4 regions of the Methylobacterium sp. WL12 genome follow, and region 4 is predicted to be linked to each of the others. Evidence: riboswitches for the same ligand, from Rfam matches in the RefSeq annotation. Region 4 holds a riboswitch; each other region holds the start of a gene.
What was found. Region 4 has a riboswitch for cobalamin ahead of FV226_RS04340 (TonB-dependent siderophore receptor). Riboswitches for the same ligand answer to the same signal wherever they lie in the genome.
Positions count from the first base shown of each region.

Region 1: another riboswitch for cobalamin. It lies ahead of FV226_RS00505 (CbtB-domain containing protein); the one in region 4 lies ahead of FV226_RS04340 (TonB-dependent siderophore receptor).
Region 2: another riboswitch for cobalamin. It lies ahead of FV226_RS22355 (TonB-dependent receptor plug domain-containing protein); the one in region 4 lies ahead of FV226_RS04340 (TonB-dependent siderophore receptor).
Region 3: another riboswitch for cobalamin. It lies ahead of FV226_RS16545 (TonB-dependent receptor); the one in region 4 lies ahead of FV226_RS04340 (TonB-dependent siderophore receptor).

Region 1 covers NZ_VRUW01000001.1:104,682-112,482, reverse strand. The annotation lists gene cobW (cobalamin biosynthesis protein CobW) at 1-717, opposite strand, end outside; gene FV226_RS00515 (DUF1636 domain-containing protein) at 736-1,104, opposite strand; gene FV226_RS00510 (CbtA family protein) at 1,097-1,846, opposite strand; gene FV226_RS00505 (CbtB-domain containing protein) at 1,869-2,045, opposite strand; cobalamin riboswitch at 2,082-2,270, opposite strand; gene cobU (bifunctional adenosylcobinamide kinase/adenosylcobinamide-phosphate guanylyltransferase) at 2,338-2,865, shown strand; gene cobO (cob(I)yrinic acid a,c-diamide adenosyltransferase) at 2,862-3,509, shown strand; gene FV226_RS00490 (hypothetical protein) at 3,640-3,831, opposite strand; gene FV226_RS00485 (cobyric acid synthase) at 3,922-5,373, shown strand; gene FV226_RS00480 (MFS transporter) at 5,535-6,914, shown strand; gene cbiB (adenosylcobinamide-phosphate synthase CbiB) at 6,848-7,801, opposite strand, start outside.
Region 2 covers NZ_VRUW01000083.1:13,738-20,468, reverse strand. The annotation lists partial or broken gene FV226_RS22355 (TonB-dependent receptor plug domain-containing protein) at 1-969, opposite strand, end outside; cobalamin riboswitch at 1,079-1,278, opposite strand; gene FV226_RS22350 (AAA family ATPase) at 1,375-1,869, opposite strand; gene FV226_RS22345 (hypothetical protein) at 1,920-2,882, opposite strand; gene FV226_RS22340 (ABC transporter ATP-binding protein) at 2,857-3,675, opposite strand; gene FV226_RS22335 (iron ABC transporter permease) at 3,672-4,706, opposite strand; gene FV226_RS22330 (ABC transporter substrate-binding protein) at 4,703-5,488, opposite strand; gene FV226_RS22325 (TonB-dependent receptor) at 5,572-6,731, opposite strand, start outside.
Region 3 covers NZ_VRUW01000044.1:22,845-30,645, reverse strand. The annotation lists gene FV226_RS16555 (HoxN/HupN/NixA family nickel/cobalt transporter) at 1-226, opposite strand, end outside; gene FV226_RS16550 (hypothetical protein) at 233-574, opposite strand; gene FV226_RS16545 (TonB-dependent receptor) at 616-2,646, opposite strand; cobalamin riboswitch at 2,886-3,085, opposite strand; gene FV226_RS16540 (TonB-dependent siderophore receptor) at 3,267-5,486, opposite strand; gene FV226_RS16535 (hypothetical protein) at 5,829-6,038, opposite strand; gene FV226_RS16530 (LysR substrate-binding domain-containing protein) at 6,470-7,369, opposite strand; gene FV226_RS16525 (MFS transporter) at 7,497-7,801, shown strand, end outside.
Region 4 covers NZ_VRUW01000006.1:80,963-88,763, reverse strand. The annotation lists gene aroB (3-dehydroquinate synthase) at 1-666, opposite strand, end outside; gene FV226_RS04360 (shikimate kinase) at 674-1,279, opposite strand; gene FV226_RS04355 (histidine kinase) at 1,600-1,752, shown strand; gene FV226_RS04350 (site-specific tyrosine recombinase XerD) at 1,749-2,735, shown strand; gene FV226_RS04345 (phosphatase domain-containing protein) at 2,849-4,063, shown strand; cobalamin riboswitch at 4,153-4,362, shown strand; gene FV226_RS04340 (TonB-dependent siderophore receptor) at 4,657-6,870, shown strand; gene FV226_RS04335 (PepSY domain-containing protein) at 6,872-7,801, shown strand, end outside.

The DNA of each region.
Region 1 (7,801 bases), on a different contig from region 4:
CGGGCGCGCGTCGAGGTCGTCCTCGGCGGCGGCCTGGAGGCCGAGCAGCACGCGCGGGTCGATCCGCCCGTGGGCGGTCTCGACCACCTTCACCGCGCGGGGAAGCTGGCGCTCCACCTCGACCCGGACTGCGGCGAGGCCGGCGGCGTCCATCATGTCGGCCTTGTTGAGCACGACGAGGTCGGCGCAAAGGAGCTGGTCCTCGAACACCTCTTCCAGCGGGTTGTCGTGGTCCACGGCCGTGTCGGCGGCGCGCTGGTTCGCCAGCGCCTCGGGGTCCTCGGCGAAGGCGCCGGACGCCACCGCCGGCCCGTCCACCACCGCGACGACGCCGTCCACGGTCACCCGCGAGCGGATCGCCGGCCACTGGAAGGCCTGGACCAGGGGCTTCGGCAGGGCGAGGCCGGAGGTCTCGATCAGGATGTGCTCGGGCGGGTTCGGGCGGTCGAGGAGCGCCGTCATCGCCGGCACGAAGTCGTCCGCGACGGTGCAGCAGATGCAGCCGTTGGGCAGCTCGACGATCGAATCCTCGGTGCAGCCCTCGATGCCGCAGGCGGCCAGGAACGACTTGTCGAAGCCGACGTCGCCGAACTCGTTGACCAGGATCGCGAGCCGGCGCCCGCCGGCGTTCTCGACCACGTGGCGCACCAGCGTCGTCTTTCCGGCACCGAGGAAGCCGGTGACGATGGTGCAGGGGATCTTCGCAACGATGGTCATGGGGATCTCGCCGATGGCTCAGGCCGCGCGCGGCGGAAACGGGGGGATGCGGGCGACGACGCCCTTGCGGAACTCTTGCGGGCGCTGCTTCCACGGCACGATCCCGTCGGGCGTGCCGGCGTAGAGCCCGACGCCGTCGAGGATGATGCGTGCCGACGCCGCGGGGTCGAGGTCGCCGTAGACGTAGGTCCAGCGATCCTCCGCCGCCACCGCGACGGTGCAGGGCCGCTTGCAGACGGAGAGGCACTCGACCGCCTCGATCGTCACCCCGTCGGGCGCCGGCAGCGCGCGCAGCGCGTCGAGCAGGCGGGCGCCGGCACGCGGGCCGTCCGGTGCGTCGCCTTCCATGCGGCAGGTGGTGCAGACGTAGAGGACCGTGTCAGCCACGGGCGCCTGCCGCGGTCTTCGGCCCGAAGGTCTGCCACGCGCGGCCGAACGCCAGCCCGATCACCGCCCAGAACACGAAGGCGATGGCGAGCGAGCGCGCGGCGAACTGCGCGGCGAGGCCGGCGGGAAGCTCGGAGGGCGTCGCCGCCACCTCCGGCGCGCCGGCCAGATGCGGCGCGACGATGAGCACAAGTCCGCCGAGGATCGTGATCGGCACCCGGCGGATCGCGATGAGGTAGATCCCCATCGCGGTGGCGGCGGCGGTCATCAGCCACCAGACCTGGCGCGCGACCAGAGGAGCCGCCTCGCTACCGGGCAGCTCCGGCGGCAGGCCCAGCGCCGGCGCGAGCGCCACGGCGAGGAAGCCGGCCACCGCGAAGGCGAGGCCGCGTTCGGGCGACGGCTCGCGGCCGGTCGCCAGCATCACCGCGCCGAGCAGCAGCGCGTAGCCGATCCCGCCGACGAGGGTCGCGAGCCCGGTGAACAGCATGCGCGGCAGGCCCGCGCCCGGCTGCCACTCGGGCGCGGCCTTGGAATCGTGGTCGTGCCCGGCATGCGCCAGCACGATCGGCAGGCGATCGGGCATCGGGGCGACGGCGGCTGCGGAGCCGGGGGTGGCCTGGGTCTCGTAGCGCTCGGCCGCGATGATCAGCGGCGAGGTGAGCGCGAGTTCGAGGCCCGTCACCAGGACGGCCGCGAGGAAGCCGGCGGCGAGCGCCGCCGACAGGAGCCGGATGAGCATGGGAGCGCCTGGGTTCAGGCGGTCAATGGCAGGGGAAGTTCTGCGTGTGCCGGAAGTCGTGCGCCGCGTTGTGCAGCGCCGAGGCGGGCGAGAAGCCGGCGAGGAACACGAGCCCGAGGCCGAGCATGGCGGCGACGGCGATGGCGACGAAGCCTTCGTTCGCGCGGGTGCCGGTTTGGGTGAGGGTCTGGGTGGTCATGTCGACAACATCTCCGGCCGCCCCGCCGGCGGCGTTCGAGAAAGCGCGGGGGACGGCAGGTCTCCTGGCTCGCGGATCGCCGCGCCTGCCGCCTTCCCGAAACATCGGTGGCCGAGGGCAGGAGCTAACCGCTCACAGTTGCGGGGGCAGCCGCGGAATCGGGTTTCCCCTCACCGCATTCCCTTTTCACCCCGTCTCCGGGGCACCGTCTCCACCAGCCATAGCCTGTCCGGCGCACCCGCACAACGGAGGCTTTGACGGGCACGCCACGGTTGGGGCATGGGTCTTCGCCATGCAGCAGGCCGCGCCTCGGACGACCCTCGTGCTCGGCGGTGCGCGCTCGGGCAAGAGCGCCTACGCCGAGAGGCTGATCGAGGCGGAGCCCGGCCCCTGGTTCTACCTCGCAACGGCGCAGGCCTGGGACGACGAGATGCGCGCGCGGATCGCCCTCCACCGGTCCCGCCGGTCCGGCGACTGGATCACGCGGGACGTGCCGACGGCGCTGGCCGCGGCGATCGCCGACGCGCCGGGACCGGTGCTGGTCGACTGCCTCACGCTGTGGCTCACGAACCTGATCCTCGCCGACGCCGACCTCGACGCCGAGACGCAGGCCCTGGTCATCGCCTGCCGGGCGGCGCGGGGCCCCCTCGTTCTGGTCTCGAACGAGGTCGGCCTCGGGATCGTCCCGGACAACGCGCTCGCCCGCCGCTTCCGCGATGCGGCCGGGCGCCTCCACCAGGCCCTCGCGGCCGAATGCGACCGCGTCGTGCTGACGGTCGCCGGGTTGCCGCTGACCGTGAAACCGCAGGGAACGTCATGACCGACGACGCCAAGCCCGACGACGCCAAGCCTGACGACGCCAAGCCTGACGACGCGACGCGCCATCGCGAGAAGATGGAGAAGCGCAAGGCGGTTCAGGACGCCGAGGTGGCGGCCAAGACGATCGAGAAGGGGCTCCTCATCGTCAACACCGGCCCCGGCAAGGGCAAGACCACGGCGGCGCTCGGCCTTGCGCTCCGCATGCTCGGACGCGGGCACCGGGTCGGCATCGTGCAGTTCATCAAGGGCGCCTGGGACACCGGCGAGGCGCATGCGCTCAAGGTCTTCGGCGACCGGGTCGCGTGGCACGCCATGGGCGAGGGCTTCACCTGGGAGACGCAAGACAAGGCTCGCGACATCGCCGCCTGCCTCAACGCCTGGAACCAGGCGACCGACCTGATGGCCGACCCCGGCATCCGCCTGCTCATCCTCGACGAGCTCAACATCGCGCTGCGCTACGACTACCTCGACCTCGATGCGGTGGTCGCGACGCTCAAGGCCCGCCGCCCGGACCTCCACGTCGTCGTCACCGGCCGCAACGCCAAGCCCGCGCTGATCGAAGCCGCCGACCTGGTCACCGAGATGGGCAGCGTGAAGCACCACTTCGCAGCGGGCGTGAAGGCGCAGGAGGGCATCGAGTTTTGATCGGTCGTCGGCGCGGCGTGGTGCGCCTTCCAGGCCAGCCAGTCCTCGATGCGCAAATTTTCGACGCGGTCGAACTCGCGGCCGTTGTCCGCGAATGCGGGCAATGTGCGAGCGCCGCGCAAGCATCGGCCTACAAATCCACTGGGTCCGGCTCTGCCCGATCGACAGGCTCGATATCGCCTTCGCGATCGAGCGATGGAAGCCCGTCGAGCGGGGCGATCAGGGTCGGGTGCACGATCGTATCAATGGCGAAATGGTCGCCGTCGCTTTGCATGACGGCGTGGTTCCGATTTTCAGGAAGCACTCTGATCGTTCGCTTCATTGCATCCGATCGCTCCGCTTTCTGGCGAGCTTATGCCGCGCGGAAGGAGGAAGGACATCTTTCTTCCTTCGCCATGCCTTCGGTGACGGCATGACCCGCGCCCTGATGATCCAGGGCACCGGCTCCGACGTCGGCAAGTCGCTGATCGTCGCCGGGCTCGCGCGGGCCTTCACCCGGCGCGGGCTGCGCGTGCGCCCGTTCAAGCCGCAGAACATGTCGAACAACGCCGCCGTCACCGCCGACGGCGGCGAGATCGGGCGGGCGCAGGCGCTGCAGGCGCGGGCGGCCGGCGTCGCGCCGTCGATCCACATGAACCCGGTGCTGCTCAAGCCGCAGAGCGAGGTCGGCTCGCAGGTTGTGGTGCAGGGCCGCATGGTCGCGACCGTGAAGGCACGCGACTACCAGGCCTGGAAGCCGAGGTTGCTGGAAGCGGTGCTCGACAGCTTCTCGCGGCTGAAGGCCGAGGCCGACCTCATCCTCGTCGAGGGTGCTGGCTCGGCCTCCGAGGTGAACCTGCGCGCCGGCGACATCGCCAACATGGGCTTCGCCCGCGCCACCGACACGCCCGTGGTGCTGCTCGGGGACATCGACCGCGGCGGGGTCATCGCCAGCCTCGTCGGCACCAAGGCGGTGATCGACCCGGACGACGCCGCGATGATCGTCGGCTTCCTGGTCAACCGCTTCCGGGGCGACCCGACCCTGTTTTCCGACGGGATGGACCTGATCGCGCGCCACACCGGCTGGGCGAGCCTCGGCCTGATCCCGCATTTTCCGCAGGCCGCGCGCCTGCCGGCCGAGGACGTGCTCGGGCTCGTTGGGTCGGCCGGCCCGGCCGCGACCCGCATCGCCGTGCCGGTCCTGCCCCGGATCGCCAACTTCGACGACCTCGATCCGCTTCGCGCCGAGCCGGCGGTGGAGGTGGTGCTGGTGCGTTCCGGCGAGCCGATCCCGGGCGACGCGGCCCTGGTGCTGCTGCCGGGATCCAAGACCACGATCGACGACCTCGATTTCTTCCGCGCGGAGGGATGGGACGGGGATCTGCGGGCGCATCTACGCCGCGGCGGGCGGGTCCTGGGGCTGTGCGGCGGCTACCAGATGCTCGGGCGGACGCTGTCCGACCCAGACGGCATCGAGGGCGCGCCGCGCACCGTTCCGGGGCTCGGGCTGCTCGAGGTCGACACGGTGATGACGCCCCTGAAGCGCCTCGAGGCGGTTTCCGGCACGAGCCTGCCCGACGGCATCCCGTTCTCCGGCTACGAGATGCATGTCGGCGACACGACCGGCGCCGATTCGAGCCGGCCGCTGCTGCGCCTGGCCGACGGACGCGCCGACGGGGCGGTGTCGGCCGACGGGCTGGTCTGCGGCACCTACGTTCACGGGCTGTTTTCCGACGACCGGCAGCGGGCCGCCTGGCTCGCCCGCCTCGGCGCGCGATCCGACGGCGCCTCCTACGAGGCCGGCATCGAGCGGGTGCTCGACGCGCTCGCCCTGCACCTCGAACGCCACGTCGACTGCGACCGGCTGCTGGCGCTGGCCCGGTAGGGACTCGCGCGCGTGACAGGCGAGCGGGTCCTGTTCCCGTCGCGGGTGATACGCGCTCCGAACCGCGCCACCGCCCGATAGGCAGGCGCCGCGTCCCGGCCTAGGCTCCGCCGAAAGCGCGGTCCTTCGCGAAGGGACCGCCGGACGCCGAGGAACGCCCTATGACGCCCATTGACACCGCGGCCGACGACGCGCTCGCCCGGCGCACGATCGCGACGGTGACGTGGCGGCTGATGCCGCTGCTCGGGGTGATGTACCTGGTCGCCTACATCGACCGGCAGAACATCTCCTACGCCAAGCTGCAGATGGTCGGGGATCTGGGATTGAGCGAGAGCGTCTACGGGCTCGGCGCGTCGCTGTTCTTCCTCGGCTACTTCCTATGCGAGGTGCCCGCCAACGTCATCCTGGAGCGGGTCGGCGCGCGGCTGTGGTTCGCCCGGATCATGGCGACCTGGGGCCTGATCACGGTGCTGCTCGGCTTCACCCAGAACACGGTGATGTTCTACGTGCTGCGCTTTCTGCTGGGCGTCGCCGAGGCCGGCTTCTTCCCCGGCGTGCTGTTCGTGCTGACCCTGTGGTTCCCGCAGAAGCACCGCGCCGCGATGATCGGCTGGTTCATGATCGCGAGCGCGGTGGCCAACGCCGTCGGCGCGGCGGTCGGCGGGGCGCTGCTCGACCTCGACGGCGCGCTCGGGCTCAAGGGCTGGCAGTGGGTCTTCGTCAGCACCGGCGTGCCGGCGCTGTTCCTTGCGGTGATCGTCCTGCTCGTCCTGCCGGAGGGACCGGAGAAGGCGCCCTGGCTCGATCGCGCCGGCCGCGACTGGCTCAGCCGGACGCTGGAACAGGAGCGCGAGGCCGGCGGCAAGGTCGAGCACGGCAACCCGTTCGCGGCGCTCCTCGACCGGCGGGTGTGGATGCTCGCCAGCGTCTACGTCGCGTTCCCGCTTGGCGCCTACGGCCTGAGCTACTGGCTGCCGACGGTGGTGCGGAGCTTCGGCGTCACCAACACCGTCAACGGCTTCATCAACATCATCCCGTGGGTGGTCACCGGGTTCGCCCTGTGGTGGGTGCCGCGGCATTCCTCGCGGACGGGCGAGCAGACCTGGCACGTGGTCGGGCCGGGGCTCGTCGCGGCCGCGGCGCTGGCGCTGAGCGTGGTTGTGCCGGGGTCGGGCCTGAAGTTCGCCTGCCTGTGCGTGGCCGCCGCCGGCATCTTCTCGGCGCAGCCGGTGTTCTGGTCGCTGCCGCCGACCTTCCTGAAGGGCGCCTCGGCCGCGGCCGGCATCGCGGCGATCAACTCGGTAGGCAACCTCGGCGGCTTCATCGCACAGAACGCGGTGCCGATGATCCGAGACCGCAGCGGCAGCGACCTCGTGCCGATGATCTTCCTCTCGGCCTGCCTCGTGGTCGGCTCGTGCCTCGTCTTCGTGGTGCTCGGCGCCCTGCAGCGCGACGCCGGCCGCCGCGCCGCGGTTCAGAGCGTAACGAGCAAGGCGCCGACGGTCGCGAGCCCCCACAGCAGTGCGCAGGCGGTGCGGTAGAGGCGCAGCGCCCGCGCGATGTCCTCGGCGGTGGCCGCCGCGCGGCCGTCGCCCATCCAGGCATCCTCGACCGCGACGCCGGCGTAGACCCGCGGGCCGGCGAGCCGCAGGCCGAGCGCGCCCGCCATCGCCGCCTCCGGCCAGCCGGCGTTCGGCGACCGGTGGCGGCGTGCGTCGCGGCGGATCGCGCGCCAGGCGCCGGCCGGCGAGGCGCCGCGATGGAGCCCGGCGGCGGTGACGATCAGCACGGCGGTGAGCCGCGAGGCCGGCAGATTCACGAGGTCGTCGAGGCGGGCCGAGGCCCAGCCGAACGCTTCGTGACGCGGGGTGCGATGGCCGACCATGCTGTCGGCGGTGTTGATCGCCTTGTAGAGCGCACCGCCCGGCAGGCCGCCGAGCCCGATCCAGAACGCCGGCGCGACGATGCCGTCGGAAAAGTTCTCCGACAGGCTCTCGATCGCGGCGCGACAGATCGCGGCCTCGTCCAGAGTCTCCGGATCGCGCCCGACGATCATCGCGACCGCACGGCGACCGCCGACGAGGCCCTCGGCCCGCAGGCCCTCCGCCACGCGGGCGACGTGCTCGTCGAGGCTGCGCTGCGCCGGCAGGCTGGCACTGGCGAAGGCGAGCAGCGCGATCGCGGGAAGCGTGCCGGCCAGTCCCGCCAGCGCCGTGAGGCCGAGCGCGACGGCGCCGACGACGGCGACGAGGATCAGGAGGGCGAGCACCCCGCCGAGCCGCCGCGCCCGGGCAGCCCCTCGGTTCAGCCCGCGGTCGAGCGCGGCGATCAGCCGGCCGATCCAGGTGACAGGGTGGCCGAGCGCCCTGTAGAGCGCGTCCGGATAACCGAAGGCCGCCTCGATCGCGAGGGCGAGGGCGAGGATGGC
Region 2 (6,731 bases), on a different contig from region 4:
CTGCAGGCCGGTGAGGCTACCGGTGTTGAGGTGCGTGGCGACCCGCAAATGCCAGTCGGTGTTGAAGGCGTGCTCCAACCGGACCTGCAGGATCCCGGCCTCCGACACGGAATCGTCGCCGGGCTCGCCGAAGAAGCGCGAGCGCGGGACGAGGCCGAGGCGGTTGTTCACCGCGACGGTGCCCCGGTCGAAGGTCTGGCGGTTGCGCAGGTACTGCGCCTCGAACGTGATCTTGGTGTCGGGCGTGACCTGCCAGCTCACCACGGGCGCCAAGAGCACCCGGTCGCCGCCGACGAAGTCGCGAAAGCTGTCCTGGCGGGCGAGGACGCCGTTGAAGCGGTAGAGCACGCTGCCGTCCTCGCTCAGCGCACCGCCGGCATCGACCGTGGTGCGGGCGGTGCCGAAGCTGCCGAACAGCGTGCCCATCTCGACGAAGGGTCGGGCTACGGGCTGCTTGGTGAGGATATTCACGGTCCCGCCCGGATCGCTGCGGCCATAGAGGGCGCCGGCCGGGCCCTTCAGGACCTCGATGGACTGGACGTTCTGGGTGTCGGGGGCGCCGTTGTAGCCGCGGGCGATGTTGAAGCCATTGAAGAAGATGTCCTGGGTCGCGAATCCCCGAACGGAGTAAAGGGCGAGGTTCTGAGCGCCAAAATCGTTCTGCTTTCCGACCCCGGGCACGTAGTCGAGCGCGCGCTCGACGCGGGTCGCGGCTGTGTCAATCAGGACTTCCCGGGGGATTACGTCGACCTGCTGCGGCAGGTCGCGGCGCGGCGTCACCGTCTTGGTGCCGCTGTAGAGCTCCGGCACCCGGTAGGTCGGCATGGCGGTGAGGGTCCCCTCGACCGAGAGCGCATCGAGCACCACGGCGGTCTCGCTAGAGGGCGCCCCTTGGGCAGCGACGGCGGCGGGGATCGCGCAGGACAGGGCCAGCACGGACATCAGCGGGATGGACGGTGAACGGGACACGTTGATGGGCCTCGGGCGACGGCAGTGGCACGTCACCGCGAACGAGGCCGAACCACGCGCAGTGCGCATGCTTCCGCACCCGCCGGGGCACCCCGCCCAGCGTGTCTCGCGTGTGACCACGACTGACGGCAGGTCTCCTGGCTCGCGGGTCACTGCCCTTCACCGTCTTCCCGAGCGAGGCCGCTCAGTGACGTCGGTGGCGAAGGGCTCGCCGCTTACAGTTGCGGGGGCAGCCGCGGCGTTGGGGCTACCCCCGCACCGCGTTCCCTTTTGATCCTCCGGGGAGGAACCGTCACGGCCGAGCTAACATGCCGACGCCCATGCCCGTCAACGGACCGAGTGCAATGCACGAGGGGTTATGCCCTGCCGGCAACACCTGGGAAGACGGATCGCGCACTCCGTCCGTCAGGTCAGGACCTCGACCTGCTGCGGCGGCAAGCTACGCCACCACGCGTCCGGGGATTGGAAAACCTCGTAGGTGAACCGGAGGACCTCATCCGGCTGGCGATGCGACGGGTCCACGCGACCGCGCTCCGCGTTGCGGGACTTGAGGACCTCCCACGGCACGTCGAACACTTTCCACTCCACGGTGAGCCCGTGTCGGGCGACGATCCCGAGCTCGCGCTCGAACACGGATCTGGTGAGATGGGTGTCCGCCATCACCACGCTGAAGCCGTTCGTCAGGGCGGCATCCAGGGCTGCTTCCTTGACCCGGTGCAGGAGGTCCCGGGCCGCATGGTCACGGGAGCCCTGCCTGAGTTCCCAGTAGACCTGCCGGTGCGGCGGCCAGAGTGTTTGCCGAAAGTCGTCGAGGGTGAGGTGGACCCAGCCGTCGAGAGGGTCGAAGCGGCGGGCGTAGGTCGTCTTCCCCGCGCCCGGACAGCCGATCAGGCCGATCACCCTCTGCGGTGCCCCCGGACGATTCCTGCCGGGCACCGTCCGGGTCACGGTCAGGCCGTCGCCTCCGCATCCTCGTCGTCGCTCGCCGAGCCCTCGATGATCTCGCCCCGTAGGTAACGAGCCTGGGCCTCGGCGACCCGCCGTGCGCCCTGGGCGTGGCGGGTCGACACCGTGCCGCCGGGCGCCTCGGGCCCGCCGCGCTTGATCGCCACGAGTTCCGGATCACCCCAATGGTCGAGCATCTTCTGGAACGCTTCGTAGCGGCCGGCATCGAAGGCAATGCGCTCGCCCATCATGTCCTTGTAGGGGTGCGCCGGATGCAGGCCTCCGCAGGGTACCCAGCCCGCCGGGATCGGGGTCGTGGCGGCATGGGTCCGACCGCTGCGCAGGAGCTTCGGCAGCACATGCGTGTGCGGACCTTCAGGACTGGTACCGCCGGACCCGGGGATCGGGGCATAGACCTCGACGCGCCCGGCCCGCGCCAGGAACACCCGGTGCGGGCTCATGGCGACGAGATGCGGCCCGATGGGGTTGGCGCGGTCGAATAGCGGCATGCCGACGCCGGCCCGGAGCCGCTCGACGGCCTCCGGATCGCGTACCCGCACGCAGGCATCCACAGCGAGAAGGCCGAGGCCGAGGTCGAACAGGATACCGTCGCGATCCTCGACCCGGGCGGCGTTCCGGTCGGGCCCGAGCTCCGTCACCACGGTCCTGCGGTTCATCGTACAAGTCGCCTCCGGCAAGCAAAGCGCGATGGCGTGGTTCCAGCCCGAGGCGACCGCTGTCTCGTAGGCGACGGGCCGCAGGTCGGAACTCGGCGTCAGGGCGATGGCCCCGCGCGCGGTCGCAAGTCCCAGGCGATCGTCAGGGAGGGCCAGGACAGGCTCGTCGGGATCGCGCATGAACTCGGCGATGGCACCGAAGCTGCCGAGGCTCCAGGCCGTGCCCGGATCGGCCAGTGCCTCGCGCAGGAGGGCCACGACAGCATCAGGGCTGGTGGGGGAAGGCTGCATCGATCTCCTCCGTGAGAGGCCCCGAACGGTTCCAGGGCAGGATATAGGCGGTTCCGTCTGGTCCAGCCCCACGGCAAACCGTGACGCCGAAGACGTCCGAAAGTAGCCGGTCGGTCAACGCAACGTCCGGGTGTCCATCGGCGGCGACACGTCCCTCGCCCAGGACCACGATCCGGTCGCAGAACCGGGCCGCGAGGGAGAGGTCGTGCAGGACGGCGACGACGCCGGTGCCGGCCAGGGCCACGCTCCGCAACAGCGTCATGGCGTCGAGCTGGTGGGCAGGGTCGAGGGCGGTGATCGGTTCGTCGGCCAACAACCACTCCGCTTCGACGGCGAGCGCCCGCGCCAGCAGCACGCGCATCCGCTCGCCCGTGGACAGGGTCGGTTCGGTCCGCTCGGCGAAGCGCGCGACGTCGGTCCGGGTCATCGCTCGGTTTATGGCGGCGTGATCGACGCCATCGAGGTCACCGAACGCGCGTCGATGCGGTAGCCTGCCAAGGGCGACGAGGTCACGCACCTGCATCGGCCAACCGGCCCCCGCGCCCTGGAAAAGCACCGCGATGCGTTTGGCGCGCGCGTCGCGGGAGATGCCCTTGAGCGGCATACCGTCGAGATCCACGCGGCCCTTGGTCGGGGCGACCAAGCCCGCGAGGGTGCGCAGGAGGGTGGTCTTGCCGGCGCCGTTCGGACCGACCAGACCGACGAGGGTCCCGCGTTCCAGGGACAGGGTGATATCCGAGAGGATGGCACGCCCGCCGAGGCGGACATCGAGAGCTGCGGTCGCGAGGCTCATGCGCCGCGCCCTCGCTCACGCAGGAGGAGCACGATCAGGAACGGTGCCCCAACGAGCGCAGTCACCACACCGAGCTTGAGTTCCGGGCGCGTCGCCAGGAGACGAACGCCCAAGTCCGCGGCAAGCACCAGGGCCGCCCCCGTCAGTCCGCTCGGCAGCAGGCTGGCGCCGGGACGCGCGCCAACCAACGGTCGCACGAGGTGGGGCACCACGAGGCCGACGAAGCCGATGGCGCCGCTGACGGCCACGCCACTGCCGACAGCCAGCGCCGCGCCCGTCACGAGGCGCAGGCGGACTGAGACCAGATGGAAGCCGAGGCTCGCAGCTGTGTCCTCGCCCAGCGTCAGGGCATCCAGCGCGCGGCCGGTGGACAGCATCAGGCCCCAGCCGACCGCCATCAGCGGCAGGCATAGCCAGACATGGTCCATGCTGCGGTCCGCGAGCGACCCCATCAGCCAGAACACGATCTCCAGGGCCGCGTAGGGGTTGGGCGACAGGTTTAGCACCAGCGCCGTCATGGCGCCGGCGAGGCTCGACAGGGCGACGCCGGCGAGGATCAATCCCAAGTTGGTGCCGCCTCTGGCGGCGACGAGGTTCAGGGCGAGCGCCGCCACGGCGGCGCCGGCGATCCCGCCGAGCGGGAGGGCCAGGCTAAGCGAGGCTGCGAAGCCGCCATAGAAAACCACCACGGCCCCAAGGGCCGCCGCGGAGGAGATGCCGAGGATGCCGGGATCGGCGAGCGGGTTGCGCAGGTAGCCCTGCATCGCCGCCCCGGTCAGCCCAAGGCTGAAGCCGACGAGGGCCCCGAGCAGGGCGCGGGGTAGCCGCAGTTCCCAGAGCACCAGCGCCGGGAGGGTCGCCCGTCCGCCGATGAGGTCGCCAGCCGCCGCTAGGACGTCGAAGGGGGCATACCCGACCGCGATGGACACGACTGTCAGGACGAGCACAAGCAGGCCGAGTATCCAGACGACCGCGCGGGGTCCGACGACCGCCCGGTCGACCCGCATGGGAGGCGGGAGGGGAGCGTTCATCGTGCCGCCCGTTGGTGTGCCGCCGCAGCGAGTAAGGCCACGACCTCGGCGACCTGCGGACCTGGACAGGTCCAGAGCCGGTTCGGAATCGAGACGGTACGCCCCTGCCGGCGCAGCGCGTCGAGGACGGGATGATGCAGCAGGGCATCGGCCAGCGACGGCGCGCCGGGCTCCCCCTCGTCGAGGACGATGAGGTCGGCGTCGGCCAAGGCCGCCGCTTCCAGCGGGACCTGGCCGAAGCGGTCGCGACCGAGTTCCGCCGCAACGTTGACGAGGCCGGCGGCGCGGATGATCGCATCGCCAAGGCTGCCGGGTGCCACCGTGAAGGCGTTCGGACGCATCACAAGGGCCCGCAAGGGTTTGGCCGCCGGCATTACCTCGGCCAGCCGAGCGTCGAGGTCCGCGACCATCGCCTCGCCGCGCGCCGGGTGCCCGAGGGCCGCGGCGACGGTCCGGATCTGGGCCCGCACCCCCTCGAAGTCGTTGGGTACGCCGAGTTCGAGAAGGGGGAAGCCGACGCGCTTGAGCAGGCCCACCGTGGTCCGCGTCGTGAAGGCACCGGCAACGACGAGGTCGGGCCGGAGGGCGACGATCTCCTCCGACAGGCCGCGTGTCACTGCGATGCCCGTCGCCTCCCGCGCGACGGTCGAGCCGCGTGGGTCATGGGCGAGGTAGGTCACGGCGGCGACCTGATCGCGGTCGGCAAGCCGAAGGACTAGCTCGTCCGCGCAGAGGTTCATCGAGACGACTTGCCGGGGTCCCCCGGATGCCGGGGCGGCCATCCCAGCGGCAATCGACCAGATTTGGCTGACCGCCAGCATCGCCGTCAGGACCGCGAAGCCGGACCGTCGTGCCATCGGCGGTCTCAAAACGCGGTCAGGCGGACGCCGCCGTACACGGCGAGGCCTGCCCCGAGGAAGCCGGTGGGGTTCTCGTAGCGGCGGTCGAATAGGTTATCGACCCGCCCAAACACGCTCACCGTCTCGCTGACGTCGTAGTTCACCGCGAAGTTGACCAGGGTAAAGCCCGGGTTCTTGAGCCGGGCCACCGAGAAGTCGCGGTTGCCGTCGACGAAGTGGCCGAGCACGATCACGGTCCCGCTGACGGTCAGGCCCGGGAGGGGGGTCCAAAAGGCTGTCGCGCTGCCCTTGTGGCGGGGCCGTCGCAGGAGCTCCTGGTGGGTGATCTCGTTCTTGGTCACCGTGTTGGTGTAGTCGACCCGGCTCGTAAGGGTATCGGAGAACCGGACAGCGACGAAGGCTTCCGCCCCGTACGATTCGGCCCGGCCGACGTTCTCGTTCGAGGTGAACGTCGCGTTCGAGGTGATGAGGTTCTTGAAGTCGTTGGCGTAGTAAGTCGCGCCGACGAGGACGCGGTCCCCCAGGGGCTGCTCGATGCCGGCGTCGTAGCCGAGGCTCTCCTCAGGCCTGAGGTTCGGGTTGGCGAAGAAGTTCGAGGCCGGGAAGCTCTGGAACAGCTGGCTCAGGGTCGGCGCCTTGAAGCCGGTGCCGACGCTACCTTTGATCCGGGTCTCGGTGAAGGGCAGGATGTAGCTCGGCGCGACGCGGAAAGTGGTGGCCGGCCCGAAGGCGTCATTCTCGTCGTGGCGGATGTTGGCCACGAACGCCGCCCGCTCGAAGGGCGTTAGCTGCACCTCCCCGTAGCCGGCCGTGTTGCCGTTCCTCGCCCGCAGGTTGCCGGCCCCGAACGGGCTCGGGTCGGTGGTCGACAGGCTCTCGTCGTCACGCTGCGCGCCGAACAGGATCAGATTGCCGGGCGAGAGCTGGTAGTCCCCGCGGTACTCGTAGCGCGTGCGCTGACCCAGGCCCGTCGTCGCGTCCGGCGTTGCAAGGGGGTCGAGGGGCCCCTGCTGTCTGTTGAACAGGTTCGAGTAGTTGATGGCGAAGAGGTTGTGGAAGCCGGCGAACGGCGTCCATTCGGCCTCGTTTCGGGTGAAGACCTGCTGCACGTCGGCGGCACTCCGGAACGCCGCCGGGAAGGCTGGGAAGGTGCTGTAGTCGGTGC
Region 3 (7,801 bases), on a different contig from region 4:
GGGTGACGTTATCTATTGCGGCGATGTGGTCGGGATCGACCGCATGGCGCAGCCCGAAGACGTAGGCCAGCAGCGCGGTCGAAAGCAGCGCAGGCTGCCCTGCGAACAGGCTGTAGGCCCAGAGCCAGACCGCGACATTGGCGGCAATCAAGACGAGGTAGAGCAGGCCGATACGCCGCCGCACGACGCGGGATGCGTTGCCGTTGGATAGGACGCTATTTTCCATGCAACCTCATCCACCCGAACCAAGCGCCCCGTGGCGGCGAGGCTCGGCCTTCCTGCTCATCCGCCCGTCAGGACGATGTGCCTTCGTGTCGACGCTCAATCGACGCAGAAGCCTCTGCGCGTCCGCCGATGTCCAGATCACCCCGCCGCGCGGTTTTCGCACGGCGCGGCGCGTCAACTCGGTTGCGACGGCCCGGGCGGTACGCCCCTGATCGTGGATGATGGCGTCAAGCAAAGGCTCGATGCCAGCGAGGTAGCGCTGCGACCGTGCCGTCGCGGCGCGACGCCCGGCATCGCCGCAGCGCTTTGAGCGAACGGCATCGACGGGGGACACCAACTTCACCGACATTCGCAGCTCCCGCGATACATCGTACGTGCCGGCGCCCAGCATCAGAATCGCCCGGCCAGCGTCAGTCGCACGGCAGTCGGCTCCACGGGGTGGAAGTGTTTGTCGGCGACGCCGTCCGCCCCTTCGCCGGGCAGGCGCGAGACGTAGTAGTAGGTGATCTGGTCCGACTTGGCGTTGGTGAGGTTCAATACGTCAAGCGACAGGCTCAAGCCGTTGTCGAAATTGTAGCCGACGCGGCCGTTGAGGAGCGCCGTCGGCTTCGAGCGCACGGAATTGTCCTCGATCAGCGGGCGCGGGCCGAAGTAGCGCAGCCGCATCGACCCGAACCAGCCGAGGCCCTCGCCGAAGGTGAACCCGGCCGACGCGATCGTGGTCGGCGCCTCGGGGATGCGGTTGCCGACTGTGTTCACGTCCGAGAAGCGGGCGTTGGTGACGGTGAGGTCGCCCTCCAGCTTCAGCCAGGGCGTCACCGCATAGCGGTTGGTCCACTCGACGCCGAAGCGGCGGCTCGGGCGGCTCGGCTCCGTGGTGCCGGTGTCGCCCTGGAACAGGTTCTCCGACGCGAAGTCGAGGCGGAACAGCGCGACCGCCGTCTCCAGCCCGGCGATGCTGCGGTTGCGGATGCCGACCTCGTACCCGGTCGAGGGCACCAGGAAGGGCGAGCGTGTCGTGTTGAACAGCGAACTCGTCGGGTCGATCGTCGCGGTGACGCCGCGCACGTCGTTCGAGTGGAAGCCGCCGCCGTAGTTCAGGTAGAGCTCGGTGTCGGCCCACGGCCCCAGCACCAGCCCGAGCTTCGGGTTGACGATGCCGTCCCGCGCCTTCCCGCTATTAGCCGCCGTATCGGAGACCACGTCGGCGTAGTAGGCGTCGGCGCGGAAGCCCACGCTGGTGCGCAGCCAGTCGGTCCAGCGCACGCGGTTGTCGTAGTAGAACGCTCCGCTCGCCTCCAGCACCCGGTCGTCGAGGACGCCGGAGCGGAACTGGCGGTTCGTGGTGTTGAACAGCCCGACCCGGATCGAATCGGTGCGGGTCTGCACGCCGACCTCGTTCTCCATCGGCAACCCGAACAGCGCGCCCTGGAAGACGTGGCTCACTTCGCCGCCCCCGAGGATGCGCTGGTCGAGCTGGTGGAACTGGTCGCCGGCGACCGGGTCGTTGAGGAAGTAGGTGAAGTCGTTGAACAGGTTGAGCTGCTGGCGGATCACGTAGGCCGAGGCCCGCGTGATGCCGGTGTCGTCGGTCATGCTCCAGCGGCCCGAGAGCGAGAAGCGCGACGAGTCTCCGCCGTCGGTGGGGTTCAGGGTGCCGAAACGGCCGATCAGGCCTTCCGAGACCGCACGTGAGGCGATCTGGTTGGTCGCGGTCCAGCGGCTGGCATAGGCCATGCCGGTAACCGAGAACCCGTCGAGCGCCGTGCCCTGGCTGTAGCGCACGACGCCGTTCACCTTGCGAAGCGCGTCCGGTACGTCCCAGGGGCCGTCGTAGACTTGCGCCTCGCCGGCCACCAGCAGGTTGCCCTGGCCGAGCGGCGCCGAGGCGATGGTCAGCGCCCGCGCGTAGCCGAAGGAGCCGAACGAGGTCAGCGCGACGGACTTCGCGACGGTGTCGAGGTAGTCGATCCGCACCGAGCCGGCCGAGGCGAAGTCGCCGTCGCGCACGAAGTACGGCCCCTTGTGGAACTCCACCGCGCCGACGAGCTCGGGGATCAGGAAGTTGATGTCGGCGTAGCCCTGGCCGTGGGCGTGGGTGCGCATGTTCACGGGCATCCCGTCGACGTCGATCGCGATGTCGGTGCCGTGGTCGAGGTTGAAGCCGCGCAGGAAGAACTGGTTGGCTTTGCCCTCGCCCGAGTGCTGCGTGACGATCAGGCCCGGCACCGACTCCAGCACCTCGCCCGGGCGGGTGATCGGGCGGCTGTTGATCTCGGCGCCTGAGATCGTCCCGGCGCTGGCCGAATTCACCGTACGCAGGGTGCCGCCGACGCCGGTGGTGCCGCCGACGTAGCCGGCGCTGGCTGCTGGCCCGGCACTGTTCGCGACCGGTGTGGTCGTCTCGGCCGTGACCGAGATCTCGTCGAGATTGGCCTCTGCGAGGTTCAGCGCCGGTTGCGATAGGGCCGCGTGCGACAGGATGCCGGCATAGGTGGCGAGCAGGATGGTGCGTAGGCTCGAAGAAAAGCGAATGGCGGACACGGGGCCTCGGGCGACGTCTGTGGCACGTCACCGCGAACGAGGCCTGGGCGCTTGCCTGCCGTTAGGACAGCCGAACGCCTCGACACCCACCAGGACACCCCGCCCGATGCGTTTCGCGTGTGACCACGACTGACGGCAGGTCTCCTGGCTCGCGGGTCACCGCCCTCTCATCGTCTTCCCAGGCCCGAGGACCCAGTGACGTGTTGATGATGGGCTCGCCGCTTACAGTTGCGGGGGCAGCCACGGCCTCGGGCCAAGGCCCTCACCGCGTTCCCTTTTGATCCTCCGGAAAGGAACCGTCGCTGTCACCATCGGATGCTCTGACAAGCCTCGTCAACGCCATGAACAAAATCGGCGGCTTGTGTGGCCTCGCTGTGACAGATGGGATCCGTGGCCTCGCTGTTTTCGAATGGCCACTTCCGGGGATTGAGCCAACTGCCGCCCCTTACCCTTCGAAGCCTCTCTGACAGTCGATTTTCGGCCTGAGGTTCTCTATCTTACCAACGATAGATGAGGCTGCCAATAACGGTCGCTGGCTGGTTGAAGTTGCAGAAGGCGAACGAACAGGTCGTGTAGCTCCGGTTGAAGATGTTGTAGCCGTTGATCTGCGCCCGGAAGCCCTTGTACTTCGGATCGAGCGCGGCGAAGTCGTAGGCAACGAGGGCGTCGTAGAGCGTCACGGCGGTATTGCGGACGGTGTTCTGATCATCCGCGTAGCTGGATCCGATGTAGCGAATGCCGCCGCCGAACTGCAGCCCACGCAGGGCTGAAGATAGCGGGAAGGCATAAGTCAGGAACGACGCGTAGGTATCGCTGGGGATGCCGGAGACGCGGTTCCCGTTGAGGGAGTCGCCGGTAAACGAGGTTGAGTTCACGAACCGGATGTCGACGTGCGTGTAGGCGATGGTCAGGTTCGTACCGGGCGCGAGATTGGCGGTCGCCTCGGCCTCGAAGCCCTTCGAGCGTACGGCGCCGCCAGCCGTCTGGAACGCAATGTTGCTCGCGTCAGGGATCAGGATGCTCGACTGGTTGATGTCGAACCCGGCGAACGCCGTCTGGATGTTGGTGCCGGGGATCAGGTACTTCACGCCCGCCTCGATCTGGTCGCCGGTGGCCGGCTTGAACGCTTGTCCGTTCCGATCCTGGCCGACCTGCGGGGTAAAGGTCGTGGCATAGCTCGCGTACGGAACGAGCCCGGGCGCCAGGACGTACCCGAGGCCGACGCGGCCGGTGAAGGCGCTGTTGTCCTGGCGTGAGACCGCGCTGTCGGGCGTCGCGTAGTTGTCCTGGAAGACCCAGTCGTGGCGCCCGTTTACGGTCAGGATGAAGTCGCCGAACTTGGCCTGGTCCTGCAGGTAGACGCCCACCTGATCCTGGGTCTGGCGCGAGGCGGCCCCGAGGGGCGGCGTCGCGATGAACTGCTGGCCGTAGTTGCGCGTGACGAGGTTGAGGTCCGGGGCTAGGCCGAAGCCGAGGCGCTGGCTGAGGCTGTACCGGGCGTAGTCGACGCCCCCGACCACGGTGTGGGCGACTGGGCCAGTGGCGAAGCGTGCTTCCAGCTGGTTGTCCAGCGTCTGCTGCACCAGACCCTCGCGGATATAGCCGGTGTCGCGCGTGCCGATCGTCCGCGCGTCGTTGATGTTGTTGATATCGACGTACTTCCCGCTAAGGAACAGTCCGTAGTGGCGAAAATTCTGGCGGAAGACGAGGTCGGGCGTGAAGAAATGCTCGAAGGCGTAGCCGACCCGATACTGGGTCTGATCGAGGCCGATGAAGCGTGGATCACCCTGGTAGAACTTGGATACTCGGAAGCCCGGGTCATTGTAGAAGAACGTCGCCGCCGGCGTGTTGGTGACCTGGAACTCACTCAGAAACGTGAATGTGGTATCGGCTGACGGCTTCCAGGTGAAGGCGGGCGCGATGTTGAGCTGGTCGTCGTTCGTGCCGAGACCGATGAAGGTGCCCGCCTCGCGGCGCACGCCGGTGAGGCGGTAGGCCATCGTGCCATCTGAACCCTCGATCGGACCGCCGACGTCGAAGTTGCCCTGGAAGCGTCCAAAGCTCCCGGCTTGGAACTGCACTTCTCCAAACGGTACGAAGACGGGCCGCTTGCTCGTGATATCGAGGATGCCGCCTGGCGAGCCTAGGCCATAGAGACCGGAGGCGGGGCCGCGCAGGATGGTGAGCGCCTCCGCGCCGTAAGGCTCGCTCTTCGGGTAGGCGAAGCCGCTGCCGATCACGCGCAGGCCGTCGCGGTAGATGCCCTGGTTGGTGAGCACGTCGAAGCCGCGGATGAAAACCTGGTCGAACCGTGGATCGAAGCCTGATCGAGAAGATATGGCGCCCGGGACGTAGTTGACCGCGTCGGTGAAGCTCTGAACGTTGCGGTCGTTGAGCTGCTCTCGGGTCACCACCGAGACCGACTGCGGGGCCTCGATCAGCGGGGTGTTGGTCTTGGTGGCGGCTGTGGAGACACGGGCCGTGTAGCCGGTGATCCCAGAAGGGCCGCCACCGCCGCCACTGGTGGCGGCCGTGCCAGCGTCACCAGCGCTGACGTTGAGGCCGCCGGAGCCGGCCGATGCCGCGACGGAAGCGCTGGGCCCCACTGCATCGACCGAGATCTCGTTGAGTTGAACCGTGCCATCTTGTGCCACCACGGGACCGACAAGGACGGTGGTGGTGAGAAGGACGGGAAGGAGCGAGAAGCGGTGGGACATGGATCACGCTGGCGCGCGCTCGGACTAGCGCAATACCAGTGTCATCGGCGGTCACGGATCGTTGAGCAAGCCGAAAACGTGTTATAGATCACACACTTACAACGGTTCAAATCTGAAGAAATTCTAAGCTACGGATTATTGAGCGCTCCATTTGCCATAGCAATGCGCACTTGTGCTCAGGCCATCAGCATTGCCCGGTCGTCGGACTGGGCCTGTCTGCCGGAACGGCCGGCAGCGGCCACGGGGAGGGTATGGCTGCCGTTTCGTTGCTCCAGCCGGTGCCGGCAACGAAAAAGGCCAGCCTCGCGGCTGGCCCTGATCGTTAGGTGAAGAAACCCGACCTTACTCGGCCGCGGTCATCTCGGCCGTGAAATGGCCGCACCAGTCGCTGGCGCCGACAACCGGCCACAGGCCTTTGGACTCCGGCGCCGGCTGGCTGACCGGCGGGTTAAACCGGCACAGGCCGGCATCCGCGGCCGCCGGGGCGCTGTTGCCCTTGTGCTCATCATAGAACTTGCAGCTGTCGCAGTGGGCGTTCGCCATGGTCATCATCCTCACGGGGCCGGCGGCCAACGACCGCCCTCAGTTGCGAATTAGAACAGATATAATCTGTGGGTCAACTGGCTGAGCTGGGCACGGTTCCCGGAAGCCTTTTGCAGACTGTGTGCGGCTTCTAGATAGGTTGAAAGCAACCTGAACGATATGTCTGAATTCCGACTGTTTCTCTGACATCAGAGCCGTCCGGTTTCGACCCTTTGGCGACCTTCGGAAGGTCCGCTTCTAGGCTGTTGAGGTAGAGGCCAACGTCCGGGTTGGGTGGATTTTTGTCGGTCCGCTTCCGAAAGACCGGGTCGCAAGAGCGGACGTTTGCTCGCGGAACGCGAGGGGCCACTTCACGCACACATCGGTCATTACGCCGAACGCAAATGCCTTTCTCGCATGGAGAGAAGCCGTCTCCGGCTCGGTCCGATGGTCGTCCGATCTCATTGCGCGCCCGTGGCGACGAGCCAGTCGACGAATGCCGCCAGGGTCGAGGTCTTGTCCGCATCGTTCGGCACGAGGGCCACGTAGCCGGGGCGCGGGACGACGATTTCCGGGAACGGGGCGACGAGCCGTCCGGCCGCCAGGTCGCCGGACAAGACGGGCAGGGGTCCGAGGCCGTAGCCGAGCCCGTCCGCCGTCGCCTGCAGAGCTACGAAGTAATGGTCGAACGTCCGGCGGCTGCCCGTATCAGGGGGAAGACCGGCGGCGGCGAGCCAGTCGCTCCAGTCGCCCGGGCGCGTCTCGCTCGACAGCAGAGTGGCGCCTTCGAGATCGTCCGGGGTGCGCAGGGGGCGGGCCGCGAGGAGGGACGGGCTTGCAACCAGCGTGTTGGCCTCCCGCAGGAAGGGGACCGCGCGGTAGGCGCCCCAGGGATGATGCGCCCCCGTTCCGATGCGCGGCTCGCGTCGGACCGCGAGGTCGAAGCCGCCGCGCAGGGCATTGTGCAAGGTCGTGGTGGTCGTGACGACGACCTCGGCCTCCGTCCGCGCCGCGTGGAAGCTGTCCAGGCGCGGGATCAACCAGCGCATCGCGAAGGTCGTGGGCGTGCTCACCCGCAGGGTCCGTGGCGCGAGGGGCCGGCCGCAAATCTCGGCCGCCGCGTCGAGTCTGTCGAAGGTGAGGCTGACCGCTTCCGCGAAGGCCCGGGCCGCGGGCGTCGGGACGACGTTGCGCCCGACCCGTACGAACAGGCGCTGGCCGAACCACGCCTCCAGCACGGCGACCTGACGGCTGACGGCCCCGTGGGTCAGCCCGAGTTCGGCCCCCGCGGCGGCGTGGCTGCCGGCCCGGGCGGCGACCTCGAAGACGCGCAGCGCGTGGAGGGGTGGAAGACGACGCATCGGACCTCTGGGCTGGCATCCGTGAGTTTAGCGCACGGGTAGCGTGAGTCGAACGACACTCATCGCCGGATTATCACGGGTGTAGCCGTCACCGTATTGGCTGCTGGCAGCCGTGGAAGGGTGATCGATGCCGACGACCATCGCGGGTTCCGACGAGGAGGCCATGGGCCCGACGGATGGGGCGGCCGACATCCGCGCGTCCCGGCGGACGCGCATCCTCGCCACGATCGGCGTCAACCACGCCCTGCACGATGGCTACACCGACCTGATCTACGTTCTACTGCCGGTCTGGCAGGCCGAGTTCGGCCTCGGCTACGTGGCGCTCGCCCTGGTGCGCTCGCTCTATGTCGGCGCGCTGGCCAGCCTTCAGATGCCCGCCACCGCACTCGCGCACGTGCTCGGCGCGCGAACCGTCCTCGTTCTCGGCACGCT
Region 4 (7,801 bases):
CACCGCCTCGTCGCGCTCCGGGCCGCCGGAGAAGATTCCGCGCCAGTTGGCCTCGCACCAGTCGAAGAAGCCGGCGTCGGCGATGAGGCCGTACTTGGCGACCTCGGCGTAGCCCGCCCGCATCTCGCGCTCCGAGAGCGTGTCGAGGGTGGCCGTGTCGGCCAGCACGAGGCGGGGCTGGTGGAACGCGCCGATCAGGTTCTTGCCGAGCGGCGCGTTGATCCCGGTCTTGCCGCCGACCGAGGAATCGACCTGGGCGAGCAGGCTCGTCGGCACCTGCACGAAGCGCACGCCGCGCCGCAGGGTCGCCGCGGCGAAGCCCGCGAGGTCGCCGACCACCCCGCCGCCGAGCGCCACCACGAGGTCGCCGCGCTCGACCTTGTGCGTCAGCAGGCCGTCGCAGACCGCGGCATAGGTCGCGTAGGATTTCGAGGCCTCGCCCGGCGCCACCGCGACGAGGCCCGAGCGCAGGCCCGCATCTTCCAGGCTCGCGCGCAAGGCGTCGCCGTAGAGCGACGCCACGGTCTCGTCGCTGACGATCACCGCCGCCTTGCCGCCCAAAGCCGCGACGCGGGCGCCGGCGCCGGCGATCAGGCCGCGGCCGATCAGGATGTCGTAGTCGCGCCCCTGGTCGAGGGGGACGTGGACGGTGAGCGGGTCGGTCATGCGGGGTTCACTGCGCGGCGACCGCGCGGCTCTCGTCGGGCGGGTTGAGGTAGGCGTCGAGGGCGTCGAGCACGTCCTGCACGACGCGGTCGTGGGCGACGTCGCGGGACAGCGCGGTCACGTCGGAGCCGGCGTAGACCGGATGGCGCAGGTCCATCAGGTCGCGCATGGTCCGCTCCGGGTCCTCGGTCTGGAGCAGCGGGCGGTTGCCGCGCTTGCGCACGCGCCGCATCAAGACGTCGAGCTCGGCCTTCAGCCAGACCGAGACGCCCGATTCCGCGATCCGCGCCCGGGTCGTCTCGCGCATGAACGCGCCGCCGCCGGTGGCCAGCACCAGCGGCCCCGCCCGCAGCAGGCGCGAGATCACCCGCTCCTCGCCGTCGCGAAAACTCGGCTCGCCGTAGATCGCGAAGATGTCGGGGATGGTCAGCCCGGCGGCCGCCTCGATCTCGATGTCGGCGTCCTTGAAGATCAGGCCCAGGCGACTCGCCAGGCGTCGGCCGACGGTGCTCTTGCCCGCCCCCATCAGGCCGACGAGCACGATCGAGCGCGAGCCGAGGGCCCGGCGCAGGCGCGCTTCGATCGGATCGCCCGTCGGCTCGGGCGTGGTCATCTGAAGGGGCTCGGCATAGCTGGCAACGGACGGGCGGATCGGCGGGTGCGGGCGCGCAGGCGGCGAAGCCCCGGGTCATATACCAAGTCCGAGGGGTTATCACCCATGCGGCCCGCCTCCCTGTCCCCCTGCCCCCCGGTATCTCGGGGCAGGCGCGTTCGCCGCGTGGTCTCGGCGAATCGCGCGCGCGCTGTGTCTCCGCGGGCCTTGCCAGCGTCGCGGCGGCGTGGTGCAACCCGAGGTGCCGCAGCGCAAAACACGCACCGTTCCCGCTGCGCCCCACGTACCCTTGCGTCCGCGTGCCCCGAGGTTCGCCCCCTGTGCCGACCCTGTTTCGTTTCTTCGCCACCCTCGCGATCCTGGCAGGCCTCGTCTTCGCCGGCATGTTCGCGCTCGCGACCTTCGTGACGCCGACGCCGCGGGAGATGAGCGTCGCCATCCCCGCCTCGAAGCTCCAGCCGGGCGCTCGGTGAAGCGGGCGCGCCCGCCCGAGCCCAAACCGCCCACGCCTCCCGAGATCGCGGCCTACCTGGACATGCTGGCCGCCGAGCGCGGGGCCGCGAAGAACACCCTCGAGGCCTACCGGCGCGACCTCGACGACTATTTCGGCTACCTGGCCGACGAAGGTCTCGACCTCGCCGAGATCGAGGCGGCGGGCCTTCGCGCCTACGTGGCCTCCCTCGAGCCGCGGGGCCTGAAGCCGGCGTCGGCCGCGCGCCGGCTGTCCTGCATCCGCGGCTTCCACAAGTTCCTCTACGCCGAGGGCATGGCCGAATCCGACCCGAGCGCGCCGCTCGCCGGCCCGCGCCGGGGCCGCACGCTGCCGAAGGTGCTCTCGGTGGCCGAGGTCGACCGGCTGCTCGCGGTGGCGCGCGCGCAGGCCGACGCGGCGGATGCGGCCGAGGCGAAAGGCCAGGCCCGCCGGGCGCGGCGGATGCTGTGCCTGCTCGAACTGCTCTACGCCACGGGCCTGCGCGTCTCCGAGCTGATCGCGCTGCCGCGCTCGGCGGCGTCCACCCGCGAGCGCTACCTCGTGGTCCGCGGCAAGGGCGGGCGCGAGCGCCTGGTGCCGCTGACCGAGCTGGCGCGCGACGCGATGCGCGGGCATCTCGCCGCCTCGCCGGGCGAGTCGCCGTGGCTGTTTCCCGCCGACAGCGAGAGCGGCCACCTCACCCGCCAGGCCTTCGCCCGCGACCTGAAGGCGGCGGCGGAGGCGGCAGGCCTTCGCGCCGACAAGGTCAGCCCGCACGTGCTCCGCCACGCCTTCGCGAGCCACCTGCTGCACAACGGCGCCGACCTCAGGATCGTGCAGGAGCTGCTCGGCCACGCCGACATCTCGACGACGCAGATCTACACGCACGTCCTCGACGACCGCCTCAAGTCCATGGTGCGCGACCTCCATCCGCTGATGGACGAGCCAGCTGGCCCCGAAGGCTCGCCCGAGGTGCAGCCTTAAGGTCGCCCGCGTGAACGGGCCGGCGCGAGGGTGCCGATGCGACGGTTGCGGCGTTGACCGTCGCGGCCGCAAAGGCGGACGGCAGAGGCGGACGGGAAGCGATGGGGGCAGGCGTGCGGCGTTGGAGGAAGGGCGCGATCCGGGCGCTGAAGCTCGTCGCCCGGCCGGTGCGCCGCGCGCAGGGGCGCGGCGGCATCGTGATCGAGCCCTATCGCGGCTACGGCTCGCCCGACGAGATCTTCCTGATCGGCCGCATCTTCCGCCAGTCGCACCCCGACACCGCGCCGGGCGACGAGAGCCTGCGCACGGAACTGCGCGACATCGCCCGGCGGATCGCCCGGCGGGCCCTGAAGGGCGCCGCCGTCACCGCGCGCTTCGGCGGCGCGCAGACGCGGGTGGAGACCGACCGCGACGGCTACTTCCGCGTCCACCTCAACCCGCGATCCCTGCCCGCGGGCGACCAGGGCTGGCACGAGGTCGCGCTGACGTTGGAGGTCGAGCCGCCCGTGCAGGCGCGGGCGCAGGTGTTCGTGCCGCCGGGCGCCACCGGCTGCGTCGTCGTCAGCGACATCGACGACACGGTGATGCGCACCGGCGTCGCGAACAAGGTAAAGATGCTGTGGCGCCTGTTCGTGGAGGATGCCGAGAACCGCGTCGCCTTCCCCGGCGTCGCCGCGCTCTACCGGGCGCTCTACGTCGGCCCGGACGGCACCCAGGCCAACCCGATGCTCTACGTCTCGCGGGCGCCGTGGGGCCTCTACGAGATGCTGTCGGAGTTCTTCAAGATCCACGGCATCCCGGTCGGCCCGATCCTGTTCCTGCGCGAATGGGGCCTGTCGTGGAAGCACCCCCTCCCCCGCCGGGCCGAGGACCACAAGCGCGCGCTGATCGTCCACATGCTGTCGCTCTATCGCGACCTGCCCTTCGTGCTGATCGGCGACAGCGGCCAGCACGACCCCGAGGTGTACGGGCGGATCGTCGCCGACCATCCCGGCCGGGTGAAGGCGGTCTACATCCGCAACGTCTCGCGCGACGCCGACCGCATCCGCGAGATCGAGGCGTTGGCCCAGGTGGTGGCGGAAGCGGGCAGCCACCTCGTCATCGCCGCCGACAGCACCGCCATCGCCCGGCACGCGGCCGGCCTCGGCCTGATCGCAACGGCCGCGGTGGCGGAGGTGGCGGACGAGCACGCGTCCGGCGGCGAGCCGACGCCGGACGCCGAGACCGCCCCGCCCGGCAACCTCGGCGCGGTGCTGGGCGGCGCCGGCGGGACGCTGCCGCCGAGCGTCGTCGTCGAGGCGCCGGCGCGGGATGGATCGCACGGCTGAGGGCGCTTGGCGGGAGGCGCTTCACGTGTCGCCGCCGGGCCACAACTCACAGTGTCGTGATTCGAGGCGTTGACTCGGCGCCTCCGCCACGGCCACTTGGCCGGGACGGTTCCCTTCGGGGATCAAAAGGGAACGCGGTGAGGACCGGGCGCGAAAGCGCTTGCCTGATGCCGCGGCTGCCCCCGCAACTGTAAGCGGCGAGCCCTCCATCAACACGTCACTGGGTCACGGCACCTGGGAAGACGATGAGGGGCAGCGACCCGCGAGCCAGGAGACCTGCCGTCAGTCGTGGTCACACGCGAAACGCGTCGGGCGGGGTGCCTCGGCGGGTGTCGAGACGCGTGCGCCCGATCGGGCGGACGCGGGGCGGCCTCGTTCGCGGTGACGTGCCACCACACGCGTCCGCACGCCCCGTCCATGCCCTTGCCAGCCGCGAGACCCGCGCCGACCGACCCCCACGCAGCCGCCCGGCCCGCGTGCGCCGACGGCCGCCTCGGGTTGCGGCGACCGCGCGATTGTAACATTGTTACATTCGCTTTAGGGGTTTGGGCAGGCAGGCCGTCGCGCCGCGCCGTCAGAGCCGCAACCGATCCATGTTCGTTTTCCGGAAATCCCCACGATCCCGCGGGCGCACGACCCGTCGCCTGCTGCTGGCCGCGACGGCGTTCGCCGCGTCCGGCCCTCCACTTGAGGCCAGCGCACAGCCGGCCGCGGGGGAGCCGTCGAGCGTCCTGCTCGACACCCTGACGGTGTCCGGCGACGGCGTCGGCCCGACCCGCGCGGCGCCGGTCGGCCTCAACCTGCGCACGCCCGATCGCGGCGCGAGCCGCCTCGGCCTCACGCCGCTGGAGACCCCCGGCAGCGTCGACATCATCTCCGGCGAGACCGCGCGCTTGCGCGGGCAGGACACGATCGCCGAGGCCGTGACGCAGAACGCCACCGGCATCACCACCATCGCCGCGCCCGGCAACGGCAACGGCGCCTTCACCAGTCGCGGGTTCTCGGGGCCGAACTCGATCCAGCAGCTCTACGACGGCACGCGACTGTTCGTCGGCGCCAACACCGTGACCTTCCCGTTCGACACCTGGAACGTCGAGCGCATCGAGGTGCTGCGCGGGCCGGCCTCGGTGCTCTACGGCGACGGGGCGATCGGCGGCGTGATCAACGTCGTGACGAAGAAGCCGACCTTCACGCCCGTCAACGTGGTGCGGGCCGGGGTCGGCTCGGACGGCATCGCGCGGCTCGCGCTCGATTCCGGCGGCCCGATCGGCGACGCGGTCGCCTACCGCCTCAACGTCAGCGGGAACCGCGCCGGCGGCTGGATGAGCCCGGAGGGCGACTTCCGCAACCTCGCGATCTCGGGCGCGCTCCTGCTGCAGGCGACGCCCGACCTCGCCTTCACCCTGAGTCACGACCTCGGCTACCAGGAGCCGGCGCGCTACTGGGGGACGCCGCTCGTCGAGGGGCGCATCTTGGACCGCATCCGGTTCAGCAACTACAACGTCCGCGACTCCAAGATCACCTGGGCGGACAACTGGACCCAGTTCAAGACCGAGTGGACGCCGAGCGCCGACGTCACAATCCGCAACACCGCCTACCGGCTGCAGAGCCGGCGCCACTGGCTCGACGTCGAGACCTACGCCTTCAACCGCACCACCGGCCTGGTCGACCGGAGCGACTACACCGAGATCTACCATCAACAGGAGCAGGTCGGGAACCGGTTCGACGCCGCGTTCAAGGGCACGCTGCTCGGCTTCCGCAACGACTTCCTGGCCGGCTTCGACGTGAACCACGTCGACTTCCGCCACACCAACAACTTCTCGACCGTGGGGTCCGGGCTCGTCACCAGCGTGCCGCTGGTCGGCTACGATCCGGGGCTGTTTCCGGTGAACGGCCGCGCGAGCCCGGCCTACGCCACCAGCACCGACCAGGCCTCGGTCTTCGCCGAGAACCGGCTGATCCTCTCGGACCGGCTGTCGTTCCTCAGCGGCGTCCGCTTCGACGCCTCGAACCTGCAACGCGAGAACCTCGTGAGCACCGCGCAGTTCGAGAAGGCCTACCAGGGGCTCGGCTACCGCTTCGGGCTGGTGTTCAACCCGACGCCGGACACCGCGCTCTACGCGCAGGTCGCCACCGCCACCGACCCGGTCAACAGCCTGATCACGCTGTCGCAGTCGCTGTCCGGCTTCAAGCTCTCCACCGGCGAGCAGGTCGAGGTCGGCGCCAAGGGCGTGTTCTGGGACGGCCGGGGCGAGTGGACGCTCGCCGGCTACCGCATCGTCAAGGACAACCTGATCTCGGCGGTGCCGGGCCAGCCGAACGTCGCGACCCAGGTCGGGCGGCAATCCTCCACCGGCGTCGAGGCCGCGTTCTCGCTGCAGGTGACGCCGCTCTGGCGGCTCGACGCCAACCTCGCCCTGCTGCGGGCTCAGTACGACGCCTTCGACCAGACGGTGGACGGCGCGACCGTCTCCTACGCCGGCAAGCAGCCGATCGACGTGCCCGAGCGCGTGGCCAACCTCTGGGTCAACTACGCCTTCGCGCCGCGCTGGGAGGCGCGGGTCGGGTTCCAGTATGTCGGCGAGGTGTTCAGCGACTTCGGCAACACCGCGCGGCGCCCGGCCTACGGCCTGGTCAACCTCGGCCTCGACCATCAGGTCACGCCGGCCTCGCGCCTGTCGTTCCGCGTCTTCAACCTGTTCGACAAGGTCTACGCGATCAGCGGCAACGCGGTGGACGGCGTCGGCACGAACTGGCTGCTCGGGCGCCCGCGCTCGGTCGAAGTCGCCTTCACGACGGCGTTCTGAGATGGCGTCCTCCGCACGCGCGTTGGCGAAGGCCGGCAAGCGCTGGCTGCATCTCGGCCACCGCTGGCTCGGCATCGCCACCGGCCTGTTCTTCGCGATGTGGTTCGCGAGCGGCGCGGTGATGATGTACGTCGCCTACCCCACGCTCACCGAGCCCGAGCGCCGCGCCGGCCTGCCCGCGATCGCCTGGGACGCGGTCCGGGTGGAGCCCGACGCGGCGCTCGCCGGCGAAGCGCGCTTTCCCCGGGGCTTAAGCCTGTCGATGCGGGGCGCCGAGCCGGTCTACCGCGTCGTCGGATGGGACGGCGCACGCCGCGCCGTCTCGGCGGTCGACGGGCGCCCGATCGGCCCGGCGACGCCCGACGAGGCGCTCGCCGTCGCGGGGCACGATCCGCGCAGCCGGCACCCGGCGTTCCGCGAGACCGTCGTCTACGACCTGTGGACGGTGCACCAGCGCTACGACGCCGCGCGCCCGCTCCACCGCATCGCGCTCGGCGACCCGGAGGGCACCGAGCTCTACGTCTCGGAGCCGACCGGCGCCGTCGTCCTCGACACCACGCGGCACGAGCGGTTCTGGAACTGGTTCGGCGCGGTCCCGCACTGGCTCTACGTCACGCCGCTGCGGGCGAAGGCCGATCTGTGGCGCATGGTGATCCTGTGGGTGTCCGGGATCGCGGTGGTCTCGGGCGTCACCGGGTTCGCGCTCGGGCTGGTGCGGCTGCGGCTCGCCCGCCGCTATCCCTCCGGCGCGGCGACGCCCTATCGCGGCCTGGCGCGGTGGCACCATGTCGGCGGGCTGGTCGGCGGCTTGGCGCTGCTGAGCTTCGTCGTCAGCGGCTGGCTCTCGATGAACCCGAACCGCTGGTTCTCCCCGTCTGCGCCGACGCAGGCGATGCTGGAGCGCTACGCCGACGCGCCCGGCGCCCGCACC